Linked DNA regions of Phytoactinopolyspora mesophila. Each later gene encodes a partner of the first gene's protein in a complex. Links are inferred from orthologs where the notes say so. Each region holds a gene or a part of one and is shown on either strand. Other genes may lie near its edges. The genes, in order: pcrA and uvrB.

Region 1 (14,495 bases):
GTTGTGGTCGCTGTCGGAACCTATTTGTCCGATTTACCGGACGGGATAGCGACCACAACCCACTGACGATCACCGAAGGTTCCCCATGGGGAATACGACGAACGCCCGCCGCGAGCGGGACTCGACGCTGCTGCGGGGATGCGGCGGTTGAATCAGGGCGTGCCGGGTTCGGACGGGCATCGGCGAGACCCCGCTGCGTAAACCAGGCAGCCCCGCCGCGACCAAGGTGCGACGAGGCCGCCGGGGAGCAGCCAGAGACTTCCTCAGGCGCTTTACGAGCCTCCCGTGGCATGCTTTTCCGCCACGGGTTGTGAGGCATGAGGAAGTCTCTGGCTGCTCCCCGGCCCCTATTCGGACCGGTCGCGCCGGAGCTTGCCGATCGACGCCATCAGCCCAGCCAGGCCGATAGATACGAGCAGGACAGGGGCGGCCACTTCGAGCCCATCAAGCCCCATGACGTCCAGCTCAACCAGCGACCACACGATGAACACTCCAAGGAAGAACAGGCCGAATACGAGGGACGAGACGTCGGTGTCGTGGCGTTTCATGGGGCCGGCTCCAGTTCCGCGCGGGTGACTTCGATATTCCCGACGCCCACCTCGAGGGTGAGTTCTATCTGGCCGCCGCCGACGCCGTCCGGGCCGAAGTCCGTGTACGTTTCGGTTCGGCCGAAGCCCGATGTGGATGTGTCGAAGATATCTTGTGCGCCCAAACCCAGTGAGCTGGTGACGACGACGTCAGCCTCCGGCGGCACGATGACGCCCACAGGACCCACACCGAGTTGCACCGTGATGCTCACGACATCCCCGTCGTCGAGCTCCAGCTCAGAGAGGTCGTAGTCGACGGGGCCCGCACCGTGTTCCACGTTCGTTGCCGGCAGGGCCGCCAGATCCGCGGACGCGACCAGCTCCACCGGCCCGGTCGCGAGGCTCCATTGGTTGGCCAGGGAGGCCGGGATCAACGCGAGAGTCAAGAGAATGCCCAGCCAGATGAGTCCGCGGGAACGGCCGTACCAGGTGCCGACCAGCAGTCCGAGACCAACGACGGCCAACGGCACCGCAACGTACATCGGGCCTGGACTCAGGCCGAAGATCACACTGGACAGGGCCACACCGCCAACGGAGATCAACGCCGCGCAGAACGTCAGGAATCCGAGTACTGAACGCTCTTTGACCACCGGCTCAGCCGCGGGTGGCGCGACTGGTTCCGGAGGCTGGTCCTGGAGGTAATAGAGGTCGCTGTAGCGCGAGGACGACGAAGCATCTCCTGCGCCCCAGTCTGGCCCTTCCGGCCACCCCTGCGAAACCGAGCCTGACGTGCTCGGCACCGGCCCGAGATCTGACGCGACGGCAGCATCCGGCGCGGTGGCGTCGTCCACCGGCGTGGTCGACTCCGGCGTTTCCGGTGCAGAGGCGCCAGCGGTGGACCTGGAGGGGACGCCGGCGTCCGGGTCGGCCACATTCGGCGGTGCATACCCGGCGGCGTGGGGCGGGGTCCAACCGCCGGTGCCGGTGGCGGCGTCATACACGTACGGCACGTCGCTGGGCATCCGGGGCGGGTGCTCGGCTTCGGGCTCCTCGGCGCCTCGTTTCAGCAAGGTGTACACCCCGATCGCCGCGAGGATCAGCAGCACTGGGCCGAACGGCGCGGAGCTGATCACGATGCCGGACGAGATCAGGGTGACCGACCCCAGGGCCAGCGCCAGCGGGATGGCGCTGGTGTCACGGACCTCGCGGCGCCCGATCGCCTGGTCGAGTATCGAGGCCGGCTCGTCTTCGGCCGGAAGCAACAGCCACGCCGCCGCGTAGAAGAGGACACCGGCACCGCCGAAGAGAACGAGCACAGCCGTGACCACCCGCAGGATCACCGGATCGATACCGAGGCGTCGACCGAGACCGCCGAGCACGCCGGCGACGACACGATCGGTGCGGCTGCGCCGCAGCATACGCAGCTCCTCGTGCATCCCTGGTGAACTTGTGTAGGTGTGCCCACCATCCGGCGGGCTCGACGGGTTTTCGGTCATATACCGATCGTGCCCTCTCGCCGGCGCCGTCACCATCGGGGAAGACCCTGAATCAACCCCCGGCACGTCGTCGGTGCATTCCAAGGGGCTTCCCGCATGGCGGGGATGAGCTCGCACGTGTGACTATCAATGTCATGGACGTCGTGCCGAAGCCGCAGTCTGCCCACCGTACGGGTGGCACAGGCACACACACGTCTGCTGATCCGCCGAAGTTTGCGCGCAGCCCGGACGGGCGCCTGGTTGCGGGGGTAGCGTCCGGGCTGGCCCGCCACCTCGGTTTGCAGCCGCTCACGGTGCGCATCGCGTTCAGCGTGCTGACCGGCCTTTCCGGGTTCGGGATCGTGCTGTATCTGGCCTTGTGGATCTTCACCCCGACGGAGCAGGACCTCGCCCGGCGAGCGGAGCAGAACGCCCCGGCAGGAATCGCCGCGGCGAGCCGGGCCGGGATGCGACGCCGTCGCCAGCTGGTAGCCCGCACCGGGGACCTCGGCCAGCTAGCTGCCCTGGTTGCTCTGGGCGCGGGCGCCACACTGATCTTCGGCCAGACCCCGCTCGGCATCAGCGAGGGCTACGTCCTGCCGATGGTGCTCGCCGCCGCCGGTTTGACGCTGATGTGGCGCAGCGCCGACTCCGAGCAGCGCGAACGCATGGCTACACTCTCTCCGCGCGTGCCGTGGCTGGGCGTCGTCGCCGCCGGTGGTGGCTGGTCGGCGATGGTGCGAATCGTGGCCGGAATACTCGTCGTCGTCATCGGCGGTGTCGTCTTCCTGGCAGGGCAGGGGCAGCTGGACGCCACTCTGGACGCGTTGACCGGAATCGCCGTGTTGCTGGTCGGGATCGGGCTCATTCTGGGGCCGTGGTTGTGGCAGCTGTGGCGCACCGCCGAGTCGGAACGACGCGAGCGTATCGTCTCTCAAGAGCGCGCCGACATGGCCGCCCACCTGCACGATTCCGTGTTGCAGACCCTGGCCTTGATCCAGAAGCAGGCCAACGATCCCCGTGCCGTGATCAAGCTCGCCCGGAGCCAGGAACGCGATCTTCGGAACTGGCTGTACGACGGCCAGAATCCCGACGACGAGTCCTCGCTCGCTGCGGCCCTGGTGCAGGCCGGCGCAGAAGTCGAAGACGCCTTCGAGATCCCGGTGGAAGTCGTCACGGTGGGCGACGCTCCCGTGGACGATCTCGGCCGGGCCCTGCTCAACGCCGCCCGCGAGGCCACTGTCAACGCCGCCAAGCACTCCGGCGCCAGCAAGATCGACATCTTTCTCGAGGCGGATGATGAGAGCATCGAGCTTTTCGTCCGAGACCGCGGCTCCGGGTTCGATCCGGACGACGTGGCGGAGGATCGGCTCGGGGTCAGGCGCTCGATCATCGACCGGATGCAGCGCCACGGCGGCTCCGCTCGAGTCCGCTCCGCGCCGGGCGAAGGTACCGAGGTCAAACTGTCGGCCAAACGTGCATGAGATCCTGAGCTGGCAGACTGGAATCACCAATGGGAAGACAGGTGGAGACGACGTGAGCGAATCGAACAGTGCCGACGGCGGCCGGCCGCGGACCACGCCGGTCCGGGTGTTGCTGGTCGACGATCACGCGATGTTCCGGACCGGCGTGCGCGCCGAACTGGCCCAGGCGTCCAACGCTGTGGACGTTGTCGGCGAGGCCGCGGACACTCAGGAAGCGATCAAGATCATCTCCGAGCTGCGGCCCGAGGTGGTCCTGCTCGACGTCCACCTGCCCGGCGGTGGAGGCGTCGAAGTGCTGCGCCAGCTGCACCCGAAGTTGCCCGATGTCCGATTTCTCGCGCTGTCGGTGTCCGACGCGGCTGAGGATGTCATCGGCACCATCCGCGGCGGCGCTCGCGGTTACGTGACGAAGACCATCACCGGCGACGATCTCGTCGACGCGATCGTCCGGGTCGCCGACGACGACGCCGTCTTCTCACCCAGACTCGCCGGATTCGTGCTGGACGCCTTCGCGGGTTCGGAAGCTCCCAGCGTCGACGACGACCTCGACCGGCTGACCCGGCGCGAACGGGAGGTTCTCCGGCTGATCGCCCGCGGATACGCGTACAAGGAGATCGCGAAGGAGCTGTTCATCTCCGTCAAGACCGTGGAGACACATGTCTCCGCGGTGCTGCGCAAGCTTCAGTTGTCGAACCGCTACGAACTCACGAGGTGGGCCACCGATCGCCGCCTGATCTAATCCGCCAACGATCACCGATTGTTGCGGCAGCCGCAGAGCCCGCCGAGTGAGTCCGGGCAGTCGAGCATGTCGGTGCAACCGCATAGGCTTGTCCCACGATGAGCGCATCCATAGAACAGCCCACATTGCTGCCCCCAGCGGCCTCCGTTCCACTGCCCGGGAAAGCGAAGGCTTCTGAAGCCCAACCGCACCCAGATGAGCGGGAAGAGCGTCGCCGTGGCGACGTCGAAGACATCTTGGACGGCTTGAACCCGCAGCAGCGGGAAGCCGTCACCCATGAGGGGCCGCCCCTGCTCATCGTCGCCGGTGCCGGCTCCGGCAAGACCCGGGTTCTCACCAGCCGCATCGCGCATCTGCTGGCGGCGCGCAATGTCCATCCCGGCTCTGTCCTCGCCATCACCTTCACCAACAAGGCCGCTGGCGAGATGAAGGAGCGGGTTGCCGATCTCATCGGGCGCCGAGCCGGCATCATGTGGGTGTCCACGTTCCACTCAGCGTGTGTGCGCATTCTGCGCCGCGAGGCCAAGCGCTTCGGCTTCACCTCGTCGTTCACCATCTATGACCAGGCCGACTCGCAACGGCTGATGACCCTGGTGTGCCGCGATCTCGACCTCGACCCCCGGCGGCACCCACCGCGCGCGTTCAGCTACGCGGTCAGCAACTTCAAGAACGAACTCATCGATCACGAGACCGCCGCGGCGCGCGCCAACAGCCCACACGAGAAGACCGTCGCCGAAGCCTACGCGATGTACCAGCAGCGGCTGACCAGCGCCAACGCGTTCGACTTCGACGACCTCATCATGACCACGGTCAACCTGTTCCAGGCCTTTCCCGACGTCGCGGAGAACTACCGCAGACGGTTCCGGCACGTGCTCGTCGATGAGTACCAGGACACCAATCATGCCCAGTACGTCCTGATCCGGGAGCTGGTCGGACGCACCGACGAAGCCTCGGGCGACACCCCTTCGGTTCAGCCTGCGGAGCTATGCGTCGTTGGCGATGCCGACCAATCGATCTACGCCTTCCGCGGCGCAACCATCCGCAACATCGAGGAATTCGAGAAGGACTACCCAGACGCCCGTGTGGTGCTGCTCGAACAGAACTATCGCTCTACCCAGACCATCCTGTCCGCGGCCAATGCGGTGATCTCTCGCAACGAAGGCCGCAAGCCGAAGCGGCTGTGGAGCGAGAGCGGCGACGGCGAAAAGATCGTCGGCTATGTCGCGGACGACGAGCACAGCGAGGCGCAGTTCATCGCCGAGGAGATCGACCGCCTCGCCGACGAGGGGCACGCCTCGACCGGCGACGTCGCCATCTTCTACCGCACCAACGCTCAGTCTCGCGTCATGGAGGAGATCCTGATCCGGGTCGGCCTGCCGTATCGCGTCGTCGGCGGAGTGCGCTTCTATGAGCGCCGCGAGATCAAGGACGCGCTGGCCTACCTTCGTTTCCTGGCCAACCCGGAAGACACGGTATCCCTGCGACGTATCCTCAACGTCCCCAAGCGCGGCATCGGTGACCGCGCCGAGACGATGGTGGACGCTCTGGCTCAGCGTGAGCGCATCACCTTCTGGCAGGCATTACGCCGTGCAGCCGATGCCCCTGGGATCGCGACCCGTTCGGTCAAGGCAATCGAGGCATTCGTCGAACTCACCGACGAGCTCCGGCTCCTGGCCGAGGACGACGCCGATCCCGCCGCGATCCTGGAGGCGGTGCTGGAACGCACCGGTTACATGGCCGAGCTCGCCGGATCCGACGACCCCCAGGATGAGACCCGCGTCGACAACCTCCGTGAACTCGTCGCAGTCGCCACCGAATACGACGTCAGCCAGGCCGAGGAAGACACCGGCGGCACACTGACCGGATTCCTCGAACGAGTCAGCTTGGTGGCCGACGCCGACGAGATCCCCGAAGGGGAAGACCACGAGGGCGTCATCACCCTGATGACCCTGCACACCGCCAAGGGTCTGGAGTTTCCCGTCGTCTTCCTGACCGGATTGGAGGACGGCGTGTTTCCTCATCAACGCTCCTTGTCCGATCCGCGTGAGCTTGAAGAGGAACGTCGGCTGGCTTACGTGGGCATCACCCGGGCGCGCGAGCGGCTGTATCTTTCCCGGGCCACCGTCCGCAGCGCCTGGGGCGCGCCCAGCCACAATCCCGCCTCCCGGTTCCTCGCCGAGATCCCGGAAGAACTCATCGACTGGCGGCGCACCGAGGCGGATCAGACGCGTTGGACCACACCGCGTGCGCCTCGGCTTGGGGGCGGGAACCGGACAGGATCGCGGCCGGTCCCCTCGCTTTCTGCCGGCGACCGGGTCACACATGATGCATTCGGCCTGGGCACGGTTGTGGCAACATCGGGCTCCGGCGACCAAGCGCAGGTCACTGTCGACTTCGGTGACGACGGACTGAAGACGCTCATGTTGCGCTACGCCCCGGTCGAGAAGCTGTGACTCCGCATCCCCTTCGAGGGCTCGACGCCGGTGGTGTCACCAGGTCTTCGAATGAGGATCCGACCACCAGGTGACAGAGCTCGGCTCAGGGGTAGACCGCTGCGGCGCGCGCTGCCGCGCCGATCGCTACGGCTCTCTCGCCGAGCATGCTCGGCATCACCGACAGCGGCTGATCGGAGACAGGAGGTTCAGCGGCGATCTCTGCCTTGATCGCAGGCTCCAGCAGATCCCACGCCCTCGCGACACCACCGCCGACCACCACCGACGTCACGTCCACGAGGGTCGCCACCATCACCGCCGCCCGGCCGACGCCACGTCCGGCCTCCTCGAACACCGCTGCCGCTATGGGGTCGCCTGCGCGAGCACGCGCGGCAATAGCTGTGGCGGACAACGGCGCGCCCGTGGCGACGCCGCGCTCGCGGTAGCGCGAGACGATCGCGCGCCCGGAAGCCAGCGTCTCCAGGTGCCCGGTCCTCCCGCACGTACACGGGCGGTCCCCGAACCCAGGAACGTGGCCTATCTCTCCGGCCGCCCCGTGCGGCCCGGTGTGGAGTTCTCCACCCAGAACCAACGCTCCCCCGACGCCCGTGCCGAGCATGATGCCCAGGACGTCGTCGAGTCCATGGGCTGCGCCGAAGCGGTGCTCACTCTCAACGAACGCGTTCACGTCGTTCTCGACGACCACCGGAACGTGCAACGCCATACGAAGGTCGCTGGCCAGCGGGTATCCCTCCCAGTCGTGGAAGGAGTCCGACGCCGCGATGATCGAGCCGTCTACCGGATCTATCACTCCGGCAGCGCCCACGCCCACAGCTGTCAATTGGAACGGGCCCGTACCAAGCGCCTGCTCGACGGCGCGCAGGGCAGCCCCGCACATTGCCGTACCGCCTGACCGGGCGGGGGTGCGGGTAGTCGCCTCGGCGGCGACCGTTCCGTCAGGTTCGACCAATACCACCGAGGTTGTGGTCCCGCCGATATCGATCCCGGCAGCCACCGGCCGCGTCGCCTGCCGCACTCAACGTCCCCCGAGGCCGGCGGTCGCGATCCCTTTGACCAGGTGTTTCTGGAGCGCGATGACAATGATCGTCGTCGGAATCATCGAGATGATCGCCGCCGCCATCTGCAGGTCCCAGCGGGTTCCGTGCTGTCCGGAGAACGACGCCAGACCGATCGGCAACGTGCCGTGCGACTGGTAATCGACGACGGTGATCAGCGGCCAGAGGTAGCTGTTCCAGAACGCCAGGAAGGTGAAGACGGCAAGGACGGCCACCGCGGACTTGGCCAACGGCAGGATGATCTGCAAGAAGGTGCGAACGGCGCTGGCCCCATCCACCTTGGCGGCTTCGTCCAGTTCGTATGGGATCCCCCGGAAGAACTGGCGCATCAGGAAAGTGCCGAACGCGGTGAAGGCGAACGGGAAGATCAGCGACTGGTACGTGTCGACCCAGCCGAACCACTGCATCACGATGAACATGGGGACGACGACGACCTCTTGCGGCACCATGAGCGTGGCCAGGAAGAGCACGAAGACGACGTCGCGTCCGGGCCAGCGCAGTCGCCCGAACGCGTAGCCAGCAGTTGTCGACACCACGAGCACCACCAACGTGCCGGCGGTAGCGACGAAGAACGAGTTGAAGATGTACTTGGCGAATGGCCCGTAGGCGAACACTTCAGCGAAGTTGCTCCACCTGAGCTCGGAACCGATGAGCCGCGGAGGCATGGAGAAGACCTCGGTGTTCGGCTTGAGCGCGGTGAAGAACGCATAGACGATCGGCGTCGCGAATATCGCGGCCGCCAGCACGACGGCCGCGTGGGCGAGTACGGTCCGCAGCCGGCCGTGTTTGGTCCCCGGCAGTCCTTCCGGGCGGGTGTTCCTGGCGCGACGGTTCCCGCGTTTAACCTGGCCAGCGCCGCCGCCCGGCAATGTCGCGGCCCCTGTCTCAGTGCTCATAATGCACCCACCGTTTCTGCGCTTTGAACTGCATGGCGGTGATCAGGATGATCAAGACGAACAGCACCCACGCCGCGGCGGCCGCCAGACCGAGATTCTGGAACTGGAAGCCCTGGTTGTAGATGAACTGGACCAGCGGCATGGTGGCGTTGCCCGGGCCACCGCCGGTCAATAGCTGCGGCTGCGCGAACACTTGCAAGGACGTGATGATCGTCATCACCGTCGCGAAGAAGATGGCCGGTGAGAGCATCGGGATGACAACGCTGCGGATCATGCGCGCTCCTTGAGCACCATCGATCCGGGCGGCTTCCATCACCGATGCCGGCAGTTGTTCCAGGGCCGCGGAGAAGATCAGCATGTTGTAGCCCATCCCCTGCCAGACGGACATCATCACGACCATGATCATGGCCCAGTGCCGGTCGGCCAGGAAGTTCGGCAACTCGACACCGAACACGGAGGTGGACACCCCGTTGAACAGTCCTTGCGGCTGCAGCATCATCTTCCAGACCAGGGCGTTCGCGACGATCGGCGTCACGACCGGAATGAAGAAGAGCACCCGGAACGCGCCGCGCCCACGGATCCGCGGCGAGAGCGCCAGCGCCAAAGACAATGCGACGATCAGATTCATCGGCACGAACAGCAGCGTGAAGACCGCTGAGTTCCGCAACGCCGGCCAGAAATCCGGATGCCGGGTGAACAGGTCGACGTAGTTTCCGAAGCCGGCAAAGGAGCGCTCACCGAAGGCGGGCCAGTTGTACAAACTCATCACGATCGACAGAACGACCGGAACGATCGTGAACACGGCGAGACCCGCCAGGGCCGGGCTGATGAAGCCCAGCGCCTGGCGCGTCTCGGCCTTGGCCAGTTCGCTCCGGCGTCGCTGTCTTCGCGTCAACGTCGGCATCACATTCCCCTATCTGGCATGAACCGCTCCCGCATTTGCGCTGCCCCAGCCCGACGCGCGCAGCCTGTGCCGACAAGCAGTTCGGCCTGGAGGCGTCGGCGGGGCAGGAGGACGGTGACGGTGTTGTCGGCCGACCGTCCGGAGGCGCCCGGCGGGCAGGAGGGTGCTGAAAGGATTCGTCGGCCGACCGTCCCACCCTCTTGCGTGTCCTCTCTCCGACGCGCACAGCCTGTGCCGACAAGCAGTTCGACCTGCGTCGGCGGGATAGGAGGACGGTGACGGTGTTCTTGGCCGACCGTCCGGAGGCGAAGGCATAAGCGCGCAAGCGCGAATGCCGCCGCCGGAGGCCAGGGAGGCCAAGAACACCGTCACCGTCCGATCCCGAAGCCTCAGTTGCCGAACTGCGCCTGCGCCTGGTCGAGCACGTCGGCCATCGATGTTTGGCCGGAGTAGACGCTGACCAGCTGCGGCTGCAGAGCGGTGTTGACCTGGTCCCAGTTCGTGGTGGAGCGCTGCCCTTCCACCTCGGCGAACGCGGCGTCGAATGCCGCCTTGACTTCGTCACGCACGTCGTCGTCGAGCGACTCGAAGTACAGCGGCTGCGAGCCGGCCCGGGCGGGGTAGCTGCGGCCGGACGCTGCCATCGCGTCCTGGGCGGCCTCGCCTACCAGCGATCCGAGCACAGCAAGGGCGGCGTCCTTGTCTTCGCAGTCCTTGGCGATGCCGTAGCCGGAACCGAGGATCAGCGCGGTGCTGCCGTTGTCCCCCGCCGGCAGGTTCACCATGCCCGCAGCGAAGCCCGTGTCGTTGCCGAGGTAGCTGACCGCGTTCCAGGTACCGTCGACGGCCATCGCCGCGTTCCCGCCGGAGTACTCGTTCTCGCCCCATCCGGTATCGGAGGCCGACGGGACCTCCGCCGCCACCGATGCCTCAGTGACAAGTTCCGCGTACCAGGTGGCTGCCTGCACGAAGTCCGGATCGGTGAGCGCGAGCTCTCCGTTCTCATCCACCGGTTGCTTGCCGGACAACGCGATCGGCAACGACATCCACTGGAATTCGCCCATACCGACCGCGAAGCCCTTGTTGGCATCGGTCGTGGCGGCTTGCGCCGCGGCTTCGAAGTCGTCGAACGTCCATCCCAGCTCTGGCTCGGCCGCACCGGCCTCGGCGAAGAGGTCCTTGTTGTAGTAGACGAGCATCGTCGCGACGTCGAACGGCAACCCATACAGCTGACCGTCGTGGGACATGATGTCGAACGCTCCTGGCGAGAAGTCGTCCTCGGATACCCCCGCCTGTTCCAGGTCCTCGGCCGTGAGCGGGTGGAACGCCTCGGCGTAGGTCGACAGCCGCTGCCCGTTCATCGACGTCACGCAGGCGACGTTCCCTGACGAGAGATTGGTGGTGAGCTTGGTGAAATAGTCGTTCCACGGCGCTGTCTGCAGGTTGACCGTGAGGTCCGGGTTCTCCTCCCGCACGATTTCGAGGGTCTCTTCGAGAGCGTCGATGTCGGACTGGCTGCCGGCCCACATGTCCCAGACGATCGTCGCGCCCGCACCGCTACCACCGTCGCCAGAACTCGTGGCTGGCCCGTCGTCGCCGGAACCACACGCAGCGAGCGACAAGCCCACAACCGAGGCGGTGCCGATGGCCAAACTCCTGGTAAAACGCATGATCGTTTCCTCTCCGTTCGTCGTGATGCTGATGTGGAGCAGCGGGGCTGAGTGTGGTGCCTTTCCGTCAGGCGCCTGGCTCGAGGAAGACCTCGACGACCGGAACCTCGACGTCCGGCCGTACGGTCGGCAGGGTCAGGGTGAGAGTTCCGGGTGGCTGCCCGCCTGGTGTGGTGTTCCACGCCGCCTGGGTGGGGTCGATCTGGGTCCGCTGAATCTCGGACCCGTCGTTGAGCAGTTGCGCGTACCGGACCTTGCCGGCCATGTCCTTCAGGTGAACGTGGCCGAAAGGCCAGGCCAGCAGATGCAGGTAGAGCCGGTCGCCGCGCCGGGTGACAACCGTTCCGGGCGGAGCTTCGACGTCGGCCGGTCCCGCGCCGTGAACGGCCCGCGCGTGCAGCCGCATCCATCGGCCGATCGCCGCCAGCGTCTCCACGTCCCGGCCGCTGATCGCCCCACGACCGTCAGGTCCGATGTTGAGCAGGAGATTCCCGTCTTTGGCGACGGTGTCGACGAGCATCCGCACCAACAGGTCCGGCGTCTTGTAGTCGAAGTTGTCGCGGTCGTATCCCCAGCTGCCGTTCAGGGTCTGGCAGGCTTCCCACACCACCCGCTCGCCGTCGACCTGCATAGGCGCGTCCGGTTGATACTGCTCTGGGGTGACGAGGTCGGCTCCGATGCCGAGCCGGTCGTTGACGATGATGCCGGGCTGCAAACGCCGGGTCAGGGCCAGTAGCTCGTCTGCGTTCCAGTCCTCGGGGTATTTCCCCTGCCAGCCGTCCCGCTCCTCGGCGTAGGTGAAGTCGTAGAACAGGTAGTCGATGGTGCCGTACCGGGTGAGCAGTTCGGTGACCTGAGCGTGCAGGTGGGCCCGGTAATTGTTCATGTCTTTTGACTCGTTCGCCACGCGAGCATCCGCGTCGTCACGGCGCGGGTGGTGATAGTCGATCGTGAAGTCCGGGTGATGCCAGTCGATGAGCGAGTGGTAGAAGCCGACACGCAGCCCTTCGCCGCGAACAGCCTCGACGAACTCTGCGACCAGGTCCCGCCCACATGCTGTCCAGGCGTTGTAGTCGCTGACCTCGCTATGCCACAGGGCGAACCCCTCGTGGTGTTTGGTGGTGAGCACCACGTACTTCATGCCGGCGTCCTTGGCCGCCCGCGCGATCCGGCGCGCATCGAATAGGTCCGGATCGAAAACCTCCGCGTAGCGCTCGTAGTCTTCGACGCTCGTGCGTTCGTGCGTCATCACCCATTCGTGCCGGCCAGCCAGGCTGTACAGGCCGAAGTGCACGAAGAGCCCAAATCGCGCTTCGGTGAACCATGCGGTGGCCGGTTCCGCGGTGGCGGAGCCGGAACTCTGCTCGGACATTCCACTCCTCGTGGCGCTCGCGTCGACCAATGTCGACCGGACATTCGCTTCACTTCATTCGCACCGGCGCCCAATGTGATTGGCCGTCGATTGAAGTTATCGAAGTAAGTGGATTGAACGGTAGAGGGGTCGGATGTTTTTCGCAAGCCCTTGCCACATCCGAAACCTTCGGAGATGATGGAGTTCGCCCTTTGTTCGATCTCGAAGGAAGTAATATGGCGCCCGACAGCATGGCCTCCAACGGTGCACCTGACCGCTCGGTCGCCTCCCGGATCATCGGCCTCATCTCGGCCGGCACGGCGACCTCGCGGGCCGACCTGGCACGCACCTTGGGAGTGTCGCCGTCGACGGTATCGCTGCACGTCCAAGAGCTGATCGAGTCTGGCGTCGTGACCGAGAGCGGGTCCGGGGACTCACGTGGAGGGCGCAAGCCACGGCTGTTGCAGATCCGCGACGACGGCGGCCACGTCCTCGTCGCCGATCTCGGCGGCACCCACGCCCGCATCGCCGTCATCTCACTCGCCAGCGAGGTCCGGGCAGTTCGGGAAATCGAGCTCGACGTGTCGGAAGGCCCGGAGCAATCACTGGACACAGTACTGGGCCAGTGGTCGGATCTTTCTGAGCCGTGGTTGCCATCCTCGCCGCTGCACGGTGTCGCGCTCGGGTTGCCCGGACCGGTTGATTTCGCCACCGGCCGCGTCGAATCCCCGGCCCGGATGCCCGGCTGGCACGATTTCGGGGTGGCGGACTACATCCGCCACCATCTCGACGTCCCTACGCTGGTGGACAACGACGTCAATCTGATGGCACTCGGTGAGCATTTCGCCCATGACGGCCATCTCGAGCACAGCGTCACGGTCAAGGCCGGCAGCGGCATCGGATGCGGGCTGATCGCCTCGGGACAGTTGCACCGCGGCGCCACGGGCGCCGCCGGAGACATCACCCACTCGAGAGTGTCCGCCGCGGGCTCCACGCCCTGCTCATGTGGCAAGCTCGGCTGCCTCGAGACCATCGCTTCCGGAGCCGCGATCACCCGTCAGCTACGTGATCGCGGAGTCGACGTCCAGTCCACCGCGGACATCGTTCGCCGCACCCGCGATGCCGAACCCGAGGTCACCGCCATGGTGCGGGAAGCCGGCCGGCATCTGGGCGAAGTCCTCGGCACTGTGGTCAACTTCGTCAACCCGGACGCGGTGTTTCTCGGTGGTGCACTGTCCACTCTCGAACCGTTCGTGGCCATGGTTCGCAGCCAGCTCTACGACGGCTGCCATCCGCTCGTCACCCAGAAGCTCCTCATCACCCGTGCTTCCACCGGTCCGGAGGCAGGCATCACCGGCGCCGGCCGGCTGATCCTCCAGCACGTACTGCCGGAGCGAGCGGTGCACTCGCTCCGGTAACTACGCGAGACGCTCCTCGTCGCCCCGCCGCCGTAGCACCGGCCGCAGGTCAGGGTCGGGCATGTCCGGGTCGAAGGGGAACATCGGCCGCTGGATGTGCGCGTGGCCCAGGCGCAACAGGTCTTGGTCGACGCCCCCCGGTGTGAGCGCAAGCAGCCAATCCGCGGCCATCTTGTAGAGCTCCGGTTCCAGGTAGCCGATCTTCACGACGACGATGTCCGCTGCGTGCGGGTCGAGCCCAAGATCGGTGAAGTCGGAAACCAGGTGATACGGCTTTCGCCGTTCGGTGATGATCGCGTGCACGGATCCGCTGCGGATGACCACAACCGTGCCCGCCACCGGGTCGCCTTCAGTAATCGAGAAGACCTCGCCGCTCAGCCGCACCGGGCCGCGTGGCCGCCCGTCGACCCGGCCACCAACCTGCACGTCGACTGCCCCGCCGACGCCGGCCCGCACGGCAGCGGCCACCGCGTCCGGGTCGAAGATCGACGCATGAATCACCGTGCGTTCCGGGTCACGGAGC
Region 2 (14,420 bases), on another replicon or contig:
CCGGTATCTGATAGGACCGCGCAGCCGGCCCCAGTATCTGCTCCCTGATGATGTTGCCGGTGACGTTGCTGCGGACTCGTACCCGGTAACCGGTCGGCACCGGCCCCGAAGCCCTCGATCGATGCGGCCCGGACCGCTGATCGTCACGGGCGTCCGCGTGCTCGTGTCGCGGATCGTCAGGCGCGGGATCCGGAGGCTCTGGGCCAGCGGCGCGGGGTGGTTGCCCGCTCGTGGGTAGCCGGCGTCGGTGGCGGACGGCCGTGGCAAAGACCGCACCGACGATCGCCCCACAGGCAAACACCACCGGTGTGGACTCCAGGTGATGAACGACCCGGCCCAGCCCGGGTTGCGACCAGAAGACGCGGTCTGCCTCCCGCGCCGGATAGGGAACCGCGTCGGGTTCGGTGTTCCCATCGCCTTGCAGGGTGAGCTCGACGGCCGAACCGGCGGGTTGGAGGCCGACGACCCGGTGGGTGACCCGGACCCCGTCCGCGCGCCGCACGCTGACCACGTCGCCCACGGCGATCTCGTCGGCCGGGACGGTGCGCGCCAACGCCAGGGCACCGGTCGGCATCTCCGGTGCCATCGAGCCGGTTCTGAAGATCAGCGGGCGTACGTCGAACACCACCGCGGCGAGCGCGGCCACGACGCAGATCACGCCGATGACCGCGGCCGCGGTGAGCAATGTTTCCCGGGCGGCACGGCGCCACGCGGGTATTGCTGCCGGCACCGTCCGTTAGCCGGACTGCGTCGCGAGGAAGCCGAACACCGCGATGGCGCCGGTACCCTGCGGCACGTCGTCTCCGAACGTCACGCTGTAGCAGAGGAACTCGGAGTCGGCTGTCTCGAGGAAGCGGCCGGGTTCACCGATCTCGCCGCCGGGCAGCGGTGCGGGGCCGTAGACCGGATCGGTGGGAGCGTCGAACGCGCCGGCATCGCAGTCACCAGCCGTGGCCACGCCCACGATCGCGAGCTCCAGTTCTGCCGCGAGAGCGTCGGCCTCGGCCTGGTCACCATCGAGTGGTTCGATCGTGGTGTCCATGGTGTAGTCGAAGTCGAGCGAGCCGTTGTTGTTGATCTCGATAGCGGCGATCGTCTGATCACCAGGACCGGCATTCTCGATAGAGAGTGCCGTGAATGCGTAGGGTTCCGGGTCGCCGTCGTTGTCACCGTCGAACTGGATGTTGACCGAGCCGGTCGAGAATTCGGCGGCTACATCGCCGGAATCGGTGAACTGTGCGAGAGTGACGACCGCGCCGATGCCGACGACGGTACCGAGAGCGAGAAAGGACCTGACCTTCCCGTTACGGCTATTGATGGAGTTTTCTGCAGGGTTGTGCTCCGCCTTGGACACGTGCCCACCCTTTCCCTTGGTGCGGAAACAGGACAGTGCCCCCCGAAAGCCCCCCAATGCCTCCCGAGTACCCAGCGGCCCCCCAAGCGCCCCTAAGGGCACGATCTGAGACATATACCTTTGCCGACCGGTTGGTCGATGTCAACCAACTCCTGCCTTATAGTGAGGCGCGTGTTGCGTGTGGGCCTGACGGGCGGGATCGGTGCCGGCAAGTCGACTGTGGCCCGTCGCTTGGCGAAGCTGGGTGCAGTTGTCATCGACGCGGACCAGATCGCCCGTGAGGTCGTAGCACCTGGCACTCCCGGTCTCGAAGCGGTCATCAGTGAGTTCGGCAGCGGCATCGTGGCCGCCGACGGCTCGCTCGATCGTGGTGCGCTCGGGACACTTGTCTTCGGCGACGACGAGCGCCGCGCGGCCTTGAACGCAATCATCCATCCGCTGGTGTACCAGCGACGCGGCGAACTGGTCGCGCAGGCAGCTGCGGATGCGGTCGTGGTCGAGGACATCCCGTTGCTGATCGAGAACGGGCTGGGGCCGTCCTATCCGCTGGTGATCGTTGTATATGCGACCGAGGCCACCCGGATCGAGCGGCTCGCCGCCCGCGGCATGACGGTCGACGAGGCTCGGTCTCGCATCCGGGCTCAGGCCAGCGATGACGAACGTCGGGCGGCCGCGGACGTCTGGCTGGACAACACCGGCTCGAGGGCGCCCGTGGTCGCTGAGCTCGAGGAGCTTTGGCAGCACCGGCTGGTCCCGTTCGAGGCCAACTGCCGGAATAGGCGCCCGGCAGCACGTGCCCAGCAGCCGGAGATTGTGGACGCCAACCCGAGCTGGCCGGATGAGGCCGCCCGGCTGGTTGCCCGAATCGCCACGGCGTTGGGGGAGGGCGCCCGACGGATCGACCACATCGGTTCGACGGCGGTGCCCGGGTTGCCGGCCAAGGACGTCATCGACCTCCAAGTGATTGTCGACGATCTCGGCGCAGCAGGCCGGGCAGCTGCGGACCTGCTGGAGGCGGGCTTCGTCCGGATGCCTGACCGGTGGTTCGATGTAGCACGCGACGGCTCGGAGATTGACAAAGCGGTAGCGTGCAACGCTGATCCGGGCCGCGCGGTCAACGTACACGTGAGACCAGCGCCATCGCCGGTGTGCCGGGATACGCTGCTGTTTCGTGATTGGCTGCGGGCAAGTCCGGCAGAGGTCACTGAATACGCGGCGTTGAAGCGCCGGCTGGCGGCGGCCGAGTACGCGTTGATGGATGATTACGCACGGGAGAAGACGCCGTGGGTGAACGCGGCCCTGGAGAGAGCTGAGTCTTGGGCCGAGCGGACCGGTTGGAGATTCGGCGGGTGAGCGCCAAGAAGAGCGCCGGTATCCTGCCGTTTCGCCGTACTGATGCGGAACTCGAGGTGCTGCTCGGTCACATGGGCGGCCCGTTCTGGGCCAAACGCGACGCCGGCGGCTGGTCGGTGATCAAAGGTGAGCACTCACCCGAAGAAGAACCCCTGGCGGCCGCCCGCCGTGAATTCGAGGAGGAACTCGGCCTGCCGGCGCCGGAAGCCGAATTTCTCTCGCTCGGCTACGTCCGGCAAGCCGGTGGAAAGATCGTGACCGTGTTCGCTGCCGAGACCGATGTCGATCCGGACGGCATCTCCCCGGGCACGTTCGAGATGGAATGGCCGCGGGGGTCGGGGCAGATCAGGGAGTTTCCCGAGATCGACCGCGCCGCATGGTTCGACCTGCGCACCGCGCACGAGAAGATCGTCAAAGGCCAGCGGGCTTTCCTCGATCGCCTGGCCGAGGTGGTCTCCCTTCGGTGATCGTGAGTACGTTGTGGTTGTTCACGACGGGACAAATCGGGCGGATTTGCCCCTGGCGACAACCAGAACCTACTCACGATCACCGGGGTCAGGGGCTGGGTTGTCAGGTGAGCCGGTGGCCGGTCCCGGAAGGCGAGGGTGCTGGCTCACCGGGCAGCGGTCGTTTGGAGACGCGGTCGGGAACCGGTGTGTCCGCCGGAAGCAGCGGGCAGGGCTGCGGTGCGCCCCACTGCTGGTGAAGTGGCAACACACCGGCCCACTCGCGATGAGCGCTGAGATCTTCCTCGTCGTCACCGGGGGGTCCGGAACGCATTTTCACCGAAGCTTCGTGCAAGGAGATCGCCAGCACGCCGGTCTTGGCGAGTTCTTTGCGCGTCGGCTGCCGGGTGGCATTCCACGAACCGGGCGCGATGTGCTCGGTGATCACCCGTAGGGCAGCCAGTTTGTCCGTGCTTGCGGTGATCGGGACCGCTTCGCCGATGATCACCGCGCTGGCGTAGTTCATCGAGTGATGGAACACCGACCTCGCGTAGACCACACCGTCGACGCGGGTGACGTTGATGCTGATCGGGGCGGTGCCGGCCGCGTCCATCAGGCTCGCGGCTCCGGTGGAGCCATGCAGGTACAACTTATCGCCTTCGCGTCCATAACCGGTGGGAACGACGAGGGGAACGCCGTCGCGGATCGTCGCGAAATGACATATGAGGCACGAGTCGAGCAGCGCATACAGGGTCGCCCGATCAGTTCGGGCACGTTTGGCGCCTCGCCGTATCGTGCTGCGGGCCGTGGGGGAGAGCGGTGGAGCGTTATCCATGCCTCCATGATTCCCCGACATGTGGCAGGCTTGAATGGCCAATTCCAGCCAATACCAGAAGGCCACTTGGATGAAAGAGCTGCCGATCACCCTCGACCGCGGAGCATCGCTCCCTCTCGCCAGCCAGGTGGCGGACGGGATTCGGTCGATCTGCGCGCGGGGCTTCATCCGGGTCGGCGACCGGTTGCCGTCCACCCGCGCCCTGGCGTCTTCGCTTGGTGTCAGCCGGACGGTGACCGAGTCGGCCTTCGAACAGCTGCACGCGGAGGGCTGGATCACCGGCCGGCGCGGTTCGGGGACGTACGTCGCCGCTGTCCCGCCCGATGTGGCAGCCACGCGAGACGGTATCAGAGCACGTCACACGCCCGGTGATCTTCGTGCTCCGTGGCCCGGTGGCCCGCGGACGGCACCTGGCGCAATGCGTGAGCCAGGCTGGGAGGTGAGTTCTGAACTGGACCTTCGGCCAGGATCACCTTGGGCCGCGGGCATGCGCCCGGACGTATGGCGCAGGGCGTGGCGGAGCGCCGCTGATCTCGAGCCGGACCGGCGTCCGCTCCGAGAAGGCTTCCAGGGCTACCGCGCCGCCGTGGAAGAGCACCTGCTGCGGCACCGAGGACTGGCGGTCGAGAGCAGCGCTGTTCTGGCCACTGCCGGGACTACCGCGGCGGTGACGGAACTGTCCCATGCTGTGCTGGGGCGAGGCAGCAAGGTCGCCGTCGAAGAGCCGGGCTATCCCCGCGCCGTAGGGGCGTTTCGGGCGGCCGGTGTCGAGGTGCTACCGGTCCCGGTTGACTCGAAAGGCGTGGTCGTCAACGCCATCCCGGCCCGGGTGGCCGCCGTCTATTGCACGCCGGCCCACCAGTTCCCGCTGGGTGGACGGCTGCCGGCGACGCGTCGTTCGGCGCTTGTGGAGTGGGCCCGACGTTCCGGCTCACTGATCATCGAAGACGACTACGACGGTGAACTGCGCTACGACGTCGCTCCACTGCCGCTGCTCGCCGCGATCGGGCCGGACGTCGTGATTCATCTCGGAACCGCCAGCAAGGTGATCTCGCCGACCCTCGGCGCCGGATGGATGGTGGCGCGCCGCGAGGTGAGCGCAGCCGTCGCCGCCTACCGCGAGGAGACCGGGACCGGGCCCAGTCCCGCTGGCCAGCGCGTGCTGACGGCGATGGCGGAACTCGGTGATCTCGGGCGGCACCTGCGCAGGGTACGGCGGGAGCTCGCGGCCCGGCGCGCGTTGGTGGTGTCCACGCTGGAGGTGGCCGGCGCGCGAGTCATCGGCGATCGGGCCGGAGCGCATGTGGTGCTGCTCGTAGAGAATGCTGACGCGGAACTCGACCTGGTGGTCCGGGCGGCCGATGCCGGTGTTCAACTCGATGGCTTGCGGAGGTGTTTTGCCGGGCCGTCGAACCGGTTCGGGGTGACGCTGGGTTACTCCGCTCCGGCGCGGCGTCGCGACCTGGAGAATGCTATACATCGAGTTGTGGGCTGCCTTGTCCGCACGGAATGAAAACCTGTGACTGCCGGTCACGTCGCTGAGCAGGGCGTTGTCCCCGTGGACCTAGCCAGACAGAAAGAATTTTTCTTCTGGGGGTCGACGCTGCGTAGATTTGCGAATATATTCCAGGGCGTCTAGGAGATCTTCCGGAACGGAGGAGTGACTATGCCCCCTGTCCCCTCATCCACATCGCGCTCTTTCACACGACGCCGCGCTCTGGCGCTCGGCGGTGGTGCGCTGGTCGGTGCTGCCCTCGGCGGTGCCGGGTTCACGCTCCCAGCCCAGGCGCGCACGGCCAGCAAGCTGGCGGAGACGTTCGAGGCCGTCGCCGCCAAGCACGGAATTCCTCGTGACCTACTCGTGGCGATCGGGTATGCCGAAACCCGGCTGACCCGGCACGACGGCCCCAGCCAGGCCAATGGTTTCGGCATGATGCATCTGGTCAACAATCCGGAGCACCGCACTCTCGCCGAAGCCGCTCGCCTCACCGACCACTCCAAAGGTGCTCTCAAGAACCAGAACGACGCCAACATCGACGGCGCCGCCGCCGTGTTGCGCGCCTACGCCGACGACCAAGGGTTCTCCGAAGGCACCCGCCGAGACATCGGTGCCTGGTATCCCGTCGTGGCCCGTTACTCCGGCGCCAGCGACCCATTCGTCCAGCGTCTGTACGCTGACGGGGTCTACGATGCGCTGTGGACCGGCTTCGAGAAGTCCGGAGTGGTACTCGAACCCGATCCGGTGGACCCGGACCGTGACGCCGTGCCGCTTGGTTTCCGGGCCATGTCCAACCATGTCGACTACCCACCGGCGCAGTGGGCGGCTGCCCACTCGAGCAACTACACGTCGTCGAATCGGCCGAGCAGTTACGCCATCAACTACGTGGTGATCCACGTGATGCAGGGAACGTATGCCGGCAGCATCTCGTGGTTCCAGAACCCGTCGTCGAACGTGTCCGCACACTATTGTGTACGTTCGTCGGACGGGCAGGTCACTCAGATGGTGCGGCATCGTGACATCGGCTGGCACGCCGGCAACTCGACGTACAACCGCCACTCGGTCGGCATCGAGCACGAAGGCTGGTTCGACCAGCCGCAGTGGTACACCGAGGCCATGTATCGCTCCTCGGCGGCGCTCACCCGCCACATCTGCGACATGCACGGTATCCCCAAAGAACGGTCTCGCATCATCGGCCACAACCAGGCGTCGTCCACGCCGTGCCCCGGCCAGATATGGGACTGGGGCAGGTACATGGGCTACGTCACCGAAGACGAGGGCGGCGATCCCGTGTGGGACGTCGTCGTGGAATCGACCTCGTCGGATCATTTCGTGGCGAGCAACAGCTGGCAGCAGTCGTCGTGGGCGGCCAACAAGTACGGCGACGCGTACTCGTTCAACACGCCTGAGCCGGTGTCGGACGCCGCTTGGTTCCGCGCCAACCTGCCCGAAGCTGGCACCTACCGCGTCGAGGTCTGGCATCCGTCCGACTCCGGTTACAACGACCGGACGCCGTACGTCGTGGCGACCACGAGCGGCAACCAGTCGGTGCACGTGAACCAGCGGACCGGCGGTGGCGCCTGGCGCTCGATCGGGAACTTCTCCCTGGCCGCCGGCTATCGCGAGGTGGTCGGTGTCAGCCGGTGGACATCGGGTTCTGGCTACGTCATCGCCGACGCGGTCCGGATTTCGTTGCTCGGTTAGCCCTGGGTAGCGAACGTGGAGCGGGCCTCTGGCCCCCTGAAAGGCCCGCTCCACGCAAGCCGCTCGGCGGTGGCGGTGACGTTGTCGGTGCCACGGCATACCGTAGTCCTTATGCGTCCTACCACCGAGATCGTCCGCCGCGAGGGCCGGTTCGAAGTTGTCAGCGAGTGGGATCCTTCGGGTGATCAGCCCGCGGCCATCGATGAGCTGGAGCGGCGGGTACGAGCCGGTGAGAACGACGTCGTCCTGCTCGGCGCCACGGGAACCGGAAAGAGCGCAACCACGGCGTGGCTGATCGAGCGCTTACAGCGACCCACCCTGGTGATGGCGCCTAACAAGACACTCGCGGCGCAGCTGGCCACGGAGTTTCGAGAGCTGCTGCCCAACAACGCCGTCGAGTACTTCGTGTCGTATTACGACTACTACCAGCCCGAGGCTTACGTCCCGCAGACTGACACATACATCGAGAAGGACTCATCCATCAATGATGAGGTCGAGCGGCTGCGCCATTCGACCACCGGTTCGTTGATGACGCGTCGAGACGTGGTCGTCGTGGCCACGGTGTCCTGCATCTACGGTCTCGGTAATCCGCAGGAGTACTCGGACCGCATGGTCTGGCTACGGGTGGGTGAGGAACGCGATCGCGAGGCGCTGCTGCGGCGGCTGGTAGAGATCCAGTACACCCGGAATGATCAGAATTTCACCAGGGGTACGTTCCGGGTTCGCGGCGACACCCTGGAGATCATTCCTCAGTACGGTGAGCTCGCTGTCCGCGTCGAGTTCTTCGGCGACGAGATCGAGCGCATCACCACGTTGCATCCGCTGACAGGAGAGGTCATCAGCGAGGAAGACCTCATGTATGTCTTCCCGGCTTCGCACTATGTGGCCGCACCGGAGACGCAGGAGCGAGCCCTGCAGGCCATCGAGGCGGAGCTGGCCGAGCGCCTCGGGGAGCTCGAGAAGCAGAACAAGCTGCTGGAAGCTCAGCGGTTGCGGATGCGCACCAGCTACGACCTCGAGATGATCCGCGAGGTCGGTTTCACCTCGGGAATCGAGAACTATTCACGTCACTTCGACGGCCGCGCGCAGGGCTCACCGCCCAACTGCCTGCTGGACTACTTCCCCGAAGACTTCCTGCTCGTGATCGACGAGTCCCACGTCACGGTGCCGCAGATCGGCGGCATGTACGAGGGCGACATGAGCCGCAAGCGTACGCTGGTCGAGCACGGCTTCCGGCTGCCCAGCGCGATGGACAACCGACCGCTGCGCTGGGAGGAGTTCCTCGAACGAGTCGGGCAGAAGGTCTACCTCTCTGCCACCCCCGGACCGTACGAGCTCGGTAAGAGCGACGGCGCCGTCGAGCAGATCATCCGGCCCACCGGATTGGTCGACCCCGAGGTAGTGGTGAAGTCCACCAAGGGCCAGATCGACGACCTCATGCACGAGATCAATCGCCGCGCCGCTCAGAACGAGCGGGTGCTGGTCACCACTCTGACGAAGAAGATGGCCGAAGACCTCACCGACTACCTCATGGAGAACGGCGTCCGCGTCCGTTACCTGCACAGTGAGGTCGACACCTTGCGCCGCGTCGAACTGCTGCGCGAGCTGCGGATGGGCGAGTTCGATGTGCTGGTCGGTATCAACCTGCTCCGTGAGGGCCTCGACCTTCCGGAGGTGTCCCTGGTCAGCATCCTGGACGCGGACAAGGAAGGTTTCCTGCGCTCGGGAACATCACTGATCCAGACCATCGGGCGGGCCGCGCGGAACGTGTCGGGGCAGGTGCACATGTACGCCGACACCATCACCCCGTCCATGCAGAACGCGATCGACGAGACCAACCGGCGGCGTCAGAAGCAGGTCGCTTACAACATCGAGCACGGCATCGACCCCACACCGCTTCGTAAGCGCATCGGTGACATCACCGAGTTGCTCGCACGCGAGGATGCCGACACGGACGAGCTCATCGGCGGCTCGGGGCGCACCGCCAGCCGGGGCAAAGCCCCGGTTCCCGGGATGCAGAGCACGTCCGAGGCCGGCCGGCACGCGGCCGAGCTGGCCGGCATGCCCGCTGCCGACCTGGCTGATCTCATCCAGCAGCTCTCCCAGCAGATGCACAACGCCGCAGCAGAGCTGCAGTTCGAACTGGCGGCCAGGTTGAGAGACGAGATCTCGGAGCTGAAGAAAGAACTGCGCGGCATGCGTGAGGCTGGTGTCGGCTGAGCCGACGCGGGCTTGGGTGCGCCGGATGCGCGGCGTAGCCCAAAGCATGCGATACTAGGACCAGTTGGAGGGGAGTATTCCTTCGCGGCGTAGTCGTCATCTCGGATCTGGAAACGGAACCCGGCGACGTCGGCCCAGTTAGAGCTGGGCGGAAGAGACCTCCGGTCGCACGCGGCAAACGTTCGCGTGTCTAAACGACCGGAGAGGAATCTCGCCCGTTGCTTGACCTTCCTGTGTGGTTCGAGATCGGCACGCTCGTCGTCATCACCCTGCTGCTGATCGCGGACCTGCTGATCGTCACTCGCCGCCCGCACGCGCCCTCGATGCGTGAGTCCAGCGCATGGGTCACTTTCTACATCGCCCTGCCGATCCTGTTCGGTTTTCTCCTGCTGTTCGTCAGCGGAGGACAGGCATCGGGTGAGTTCTTCGCCGGCTGGCTGACCGAGAAGAGTCTCAGCGTCGACAATCTCTTCATCTTCGTGATCATCATGACTCAGTTCCGGGTGCCGCGGCAGTACCAGCAGTCGGTCCTGATGTTCGGCATCCTGCTCGCCATCGTCATGCGAGGTGCGTTCATCGTTCTGGGCGCGATGGCCATCAACCAGTTCGCGTGGGTGTTCTATCTCTTCGGGGCGTTCTTGATCTATACGGCGGTGAAGCTCGCGCAGCAGCAAGCCGCGACCGAGGTCCACGACGACTCGTACGACAACGCCCTGCTCCGCAAGATCAGCGCACGGCTCCCGGTGACCGACGAGTACGACAGCATCAAATTCCGCACGCGAGTCGACGGGCGAAAGATGTTCACCCCCATGCTCGTCGTGTTCGTCGCGATCGCTTCGGCCGACCTGCTGTTCGCGGTCGACTCCATCCCGGCGATCTTCGGCATCACCCAGGAGATGTTCATCGTGTTCACCGCGAACGTGTTCGCTCTCATGGGGCTGCGCCAGCTCTATTTCTTGCTCGGGGGACTGCTCGAGCGCTTGGTGTACCTGGCGGCCGGTCTCGCGGTGATCCTGGCCTTCATCGGCGTCAAACTAGTACTGCACGCGCTGCACGAGAACAACCTGCCGTTTGTCAATGATGGACAGCCGCTGCACGTTCCGGAGATCCCGATCGTCGCGTCGTTGGTCTTCATCATGGCGACGCTGGCGGTGACGACCGTAGCCAGCCTGCTGAAGACCCGCCGCGACCGGCGTGGGGAGCTGGAGCTCGACGCCGTCGACTAGCGCTCCCGCTTCTTGCGTCCTGCAGAGTGAGCGCGGTAGGGCACACTCTGCAGGACGCAACGGCTCGTGTCCGGGGGTGGCGTTATCGTGGACCAATGCGCCTTCACCGAGAGCGGTGCGCATGACGCTGAGCTGGGGGGCGTCGATGCGCCGCGGGAGCAACCTGCCACGCGTCGGCGATTTCAATCAGGCGGTCATTCTCGACACCATCAGGCGTTCCGCCGAAGGTCTCAGCCGGGTCGAGCTGGTCGAGGCGACCGGGCTGTCGTCGCAGACGGTCACCAACATCTGCCGGAAGCTGCTCGGTACTGGTCTGATCACCGAGGCCGGTAAGCAGAGTTCGGGGCCGGGGAAGCCGCGGACCATCCTGCGGCTGCAGCCTGCCGGGCGGTTCGCGCTCGGAGTGCATCTTGATCCGGCGGTTCTCACGTTCGTGATCCTGGATCTGGTCGGGAACGTCGTCGCACACGCCCAGCGCCCTACCCCGAAGGTCACCGATCCGGATCAGGTGATCGCTGGGATGGCCGAGACGTTGCACCAACTGGTGGACGAGGCCGACGTGCCCGCCGACCGGCTGCTCGGCCTCGGGATCGCTTCGCCGGGGCCCATCGACGTGGTCCGCGGTGTGGTGGTCGACCCGCCGCTGTTGTTCGGCTGGCGGGACGTGCCGCTGCGGGCGGCGCTGAACGAAGCGACCGGATTGCCGGTGCTGCTCGACAAGGACGTGACCGCGGCGGCGGTGGCCGAGATGTGGGCAGGCGGTTCCGGCAGCGGCAGCTTCGTCTTTTTCTACCTGGGCACTGGGATCGGAACGGGGATGGTGGTACGCGACAGCGTGCTGCGGGGCGTCTCCGATAACGCCGGAGAGATCGGGCATTTCCTCGTCGACCCAACCGGCCCGGTGTGCCTGTGCGGTCGCCGCGGCTGTGTTGGAGGCGCGGCGATGCCATACCGGCTGGTGGTCGAGGCCGTTGAGGCCGGGGTGCTCGATCATGTGCCGAACGAGGAGGACGCGAGCGAGGTGGATCGGTGGTTCACCGTCCTCTGTGAGCGAGCGGCGGCGGGCGACGCCCGGGCCGTAGCCATCCTCGACCGCTCGGCCGTTCGAGTCGCCAAGGCGGCGACGGACGTGGTCAACCTGCTCGACCTGGACCGGGTGGTTTTCGGCGGGCCATTCTGGAGCCGGCTCGAGCAGCGCTACCTGCAGGTGATCCCGCCGCTGCTGGAGGCGGAAGCGACGATGCGCAACGTCCATGCGGTCGACGTCGTCGGTACCAGCGTGGGGGAGGACGTCGGAGCCATCGGCGCCGCCTGCCTGGTGCTGGACAACAGCCTTTCGCCCCGCCCGTCGTCGTTGTTGATCGGCTCCTGAGCAGCAGTCTTCGACCGGTCGTTCGAGAGCGGCCGAAGCCGCCGTAGCTGTGGGAACGCTCCCGATAGATGGCGGTGCCGGGCTGCGTCAGGGTAGGCAATGTTTCGAAACGGTAACGAGGCGGTTATGAGCCTTGACGCTAATTAGCCAATTTGATTGATTTACTCGTCATATTGCCGGCACGGGGCCGCCTCGCCAGCGAGGCGGGTACCGAACAGGGAGAGATGATGCGTCTCAGAACCGGTGTCACACTCATGCTCACTGCTGGGCTGATGGTTGTTGCAGGTTGCGGGTCCGACGACGCGGGGCAGGCCGGCGGCGACCGGACACTGACCATCGCTTACCAGAAGTTCGGCAACTTCGTTCATGCCGACAATCACTTCATCCGGGTCAAGGACGAGTTCGAGGCCGTCCATGAGGATGTCACGGTCGAGCTGGTACCCATCGAGGCGGCCCAGAACGACTACTTCACCAAGCTCGCTCTGATGCATGGCTCGGAGTCGACCGCGCCGGACGTCATGTACGAAGACACGTTCATGATCAAATCTGACGTCGACGCCGGCTATCTGCTGCCACTCGACGAGTACCTGGACGAGTGGGACGAGTGGGACCAGTTCTTCGACAATGCGAAGGTGGCGGGTGCCGGCGATGACGGCTCCATCTACGGCATACCGATGGGCACCGACACCCGAGCGCTCTGGTACAACACCGAGCTGTTCGAGCAGGCCGGCATCCCGTTGCCCTGGGAGCCTGCGACGTGGGAGGACCTGCTCGACACGGCCCGGACCATCCAGCGCGAGCTCCCTGATGTTGTCCCGCTCAACGTGTACTCCGGAAAGCCGATGGGCGAGGCGTCGGCGATGCAAGGTTTCCAGATGCTGCTCTATGGCACCGAGGACCGCCTGTACGACGAGGAGACGCAGACCTGGATCGTCGGATCGCAGGGCTTCACCGATTCACTCGAATTCGTTCAGACCATCTTCGACGAAGGACTGGCTCCGACACCTCAGCAGGCACTGGACTCCAACATGGGCAGCACCGTCGGCGCCCAATGGCTGCCGGAAGGTGAGCTGGCCATCGCACTCGACGGATCCTGGCTGTCCGGCGTATGGCTGGAGACCGGGGAGCGTGCCTGGCCCGAATGGAACGACGTGATGGCGCAGGCTCCGATGCCCACCCAGCATGGCCAGGAGCCCGGCGCGGTCAGCATGTCCGGTGGTTGGACGCTCGCGATCGGCGCCCAGACCAAGGAGCCCGAACTGGCGTGGGAGTTCGTGAAGTTGTCCTTGGACCAGCCCAACTCGCTGAGCTATAACAAGGCCGCCAGTCAGATCGCGGTGCGCGAAGACGTCGCTGAGGACCCCGAATACGTCGAGGCGAATCCGTCCTTCGAGTTCTTCTCCGGGATCGTCGACGTCACTCATTTCCGGCCAGCCACCTCCGACTACCCGCAGATCTCGAATGAAATCCAGGTAGCAATGGAGTCGGTGATGACCGGTCAGCAGGCTCCTGACGAGGCCGCGGCGGTGTACGACGAGGCCGTGGAACGCATCGTCGGCGCGGACCGCATCACCGGCGCCCGCTGACGAATGGCTGTGACAAGAGGTGCCGCGCCTGCCGCCGGGCCGGACCAGCGCTCCAGGCGTTCTCGCGGACGAGGGCCGGGCGCGCGCCCCGGCCATCCATTCGGCCGCACATTCACCCGGATCCTCCCACTGGCACCGGCCGTTGTGCTGCTCGGGTTGTTCATGGCCGGCCCGGTGGTGTGGTCCTTCTACGGCTCATTCACCGACGCGGCGCTGACCGGCGCGGCTGCCCGGGAGAGCACGTGGGTGGGACTGGACAACTACACCGGGTTGTTCTCCGATCCGAACTTCCCGAAATCTGTCTGGCTGACGATCGTCTTCGTCGTGGCCTCGGCGATCGTCGGCCAGAATATTCTCGGCCTCGCGCTGGCCATGTTGATGCGCAGCGCCAACCGGGTGGTGCGCAGTGTGGTCGGGACTCTCGTTGTCACCGCGTGGGTGCTGCCGGAGATCGTCGCTGCGTTCGCCGCCTACGCGTTCTTCCACGCCGACGGCACACTGAACAACGTGTTCGGCCTGGTCGGCCTGGACGGCACCAACTGGCTGTACGACCTGCCGATGCTCGCGGTCATTCTCGCCAACGTGTGGCGGGGCACCGCATTCTCGATGATGGTCTATTCGGCCGCCCTGACCGCCGTACCGCCGGATGTGACCGAAGCGGCGACGATGGACGGAGCGAGCGGGCCGAAACGACTGGTCTACATCACCCTGCCGATGATCCGGCGCAGCATCTCTACCAATTTCATGCTCACCACGCTGCAGACGCTGTCCGTCTTCACGTTGATCTACGTCATGACCGCCGGCGGACCGGGTACCGACAGCTCGA

The links.
Region 2: the proteins of pcrA (region 1) and uvrB are in contact, whole or in part, in a crystal structure (PDB 7EGT), measured with the Thermus thermophilus proteins. The link is inferred for Phytoactinopolyspora mesophila from one-to-one orthologs. Residues at the interface, in WP_096412145.1 of Thermus thermophilus: His654, Arg656, Phe657, Gln666, Asp668, Glu669, Lys680, Arg681, Leu682, Ser683, Lys685, Tyr686, Ala687; in WP_096411307.1 of Thermus thermophilus: Glu23, Leu25, Arg26, Asp27, Gly28, Glu29, Arg30, Phe31, Arg55, Glu326, Asp327, Phe328, Glu379, Ser382, Gln383, His398, Gly400, Arg401.

Annotation. Positions count from the first base shown.
Region 1 is NZ_WLZY01000005.1:203,376-217,870, reverse strand. Bases 4,005-7,000 are described here. They hold pcrA (DNA helicase PcrA), read left to right. Parts: upstream 4,005-4,323; coding sequence 4,324-6,678; downstream 6,679-7,000. Other genes in these bases: F7O44_RS15845 (ROK family protein), read right to left, coding at 6,764-7,000; F7O44_RS15855 (response regulator), read left to right, coding at 4,005-4,225. Outside these bases: F7O44_RS15870 (hypothetical protein), read right to left, coding at 348-548; F7O44_RS15865 (PspC domain-containing protein), read right to left, coding at 545-2,023; F7O44_RS29675 (PspC domain-containing protein), read left to right, coding at 2,143-3,486; more of F7O44_RS15855, read left to right, coding at 3,539-4,004; more of F7O44_RS15845, read right to left, coding at 7,001-7,693; F7O44_RS15840 (carbohydrate ABC transporter permease), read right to left, coding at 7,694-8,629; F7O44_RS15835 (carbohydrate ABC transporter permease), read right to left, coding at 8,619-9,533; F7O44_RS15830 (ABC transporter substrate-binding protein), read right to left, coding at 9,923-11,203; F7O44_RS15825 (alpha-L-fucosidase), read right to left, coding at 11,271-12,605; F7O44_RS15820 (ROK family transcriptional regulator), read left to right, coding at 12,791-13,972; F7O44_RS15815 (M81 family metallopeptidase), read right to left, coding at 13,973-14,495. UniProt on the Escherichia coli protein: A helicase with DNA-dependent ATPase activity. Unwinds DNA duplexes with 3'-5' polarity. Translocates on single-stranded DNA with 3'-5' polarity. Initiates unwinding more efficiently from a nicked substrate than double-stranded DNA.
Region 2 is NZ_WLZY01000001.1:63,017-77,436, forward strand. What follows is about bases 6,935-9,855. They hold uvrB (excinuclease ABC subunit UvrB), read left to right. Parts: upstream 6,935-7,301; coding sequence 7,302-9,410; downstream 9,411-9,855. Other genes in these bases: F7O44_RS00285 (golvesin C-terminal-like domain-containing protein), read left to right, coding at 6,935-7,190; F7O44_RS00295 (TerC family protein), read left to right, coding at 9,629-9,855. Outside these bases: F7O44_RS00255 (S26 family signal peptidase), read right to left, coding at 1-730; F7O44_RS00260 (hypothetical protein), read right to left, coding at 737-1,354; coaE (dephospho-CoA kinase), read left to right, coding at 1,526-2,707; F7O44_RS00270 (NUDIX domain-containing protein), read left to right, coding at 2,704-3,174; F7O44_RS00275 (pyridoxamine 5'-phosphate oxidase family protein), read right to left, coding at 3,278-3,988; MocR-like pyridoxine biosynthesis transcription factor PdxR, read left to right, coding at 4,059-5,501; more of F7O44_RS00285, read left to right, coding at 5,655-6,934; more of F7O44_RS00295, read left to right, coding at 9,856-10,636; F7O44_RS00300 (ROK family transcriptional regulator), read left to right, coding at 10,758-12,008; F7O44_RS00305 (extracellular solute-binding protein), read left to right, coding at 12,236-13,594; F7O44_RS29855 (carbohydrate ABC transporter permease), read left to right, coding at 13,598-14,420. UniProt on the Escherichia coli protein: The UvrABC repair system catalyzes the recognition and processing of DNA lesions. A damage recognition complex composed of 2 UvrA and 2 UvrB subunits scans DNA for abnormalities.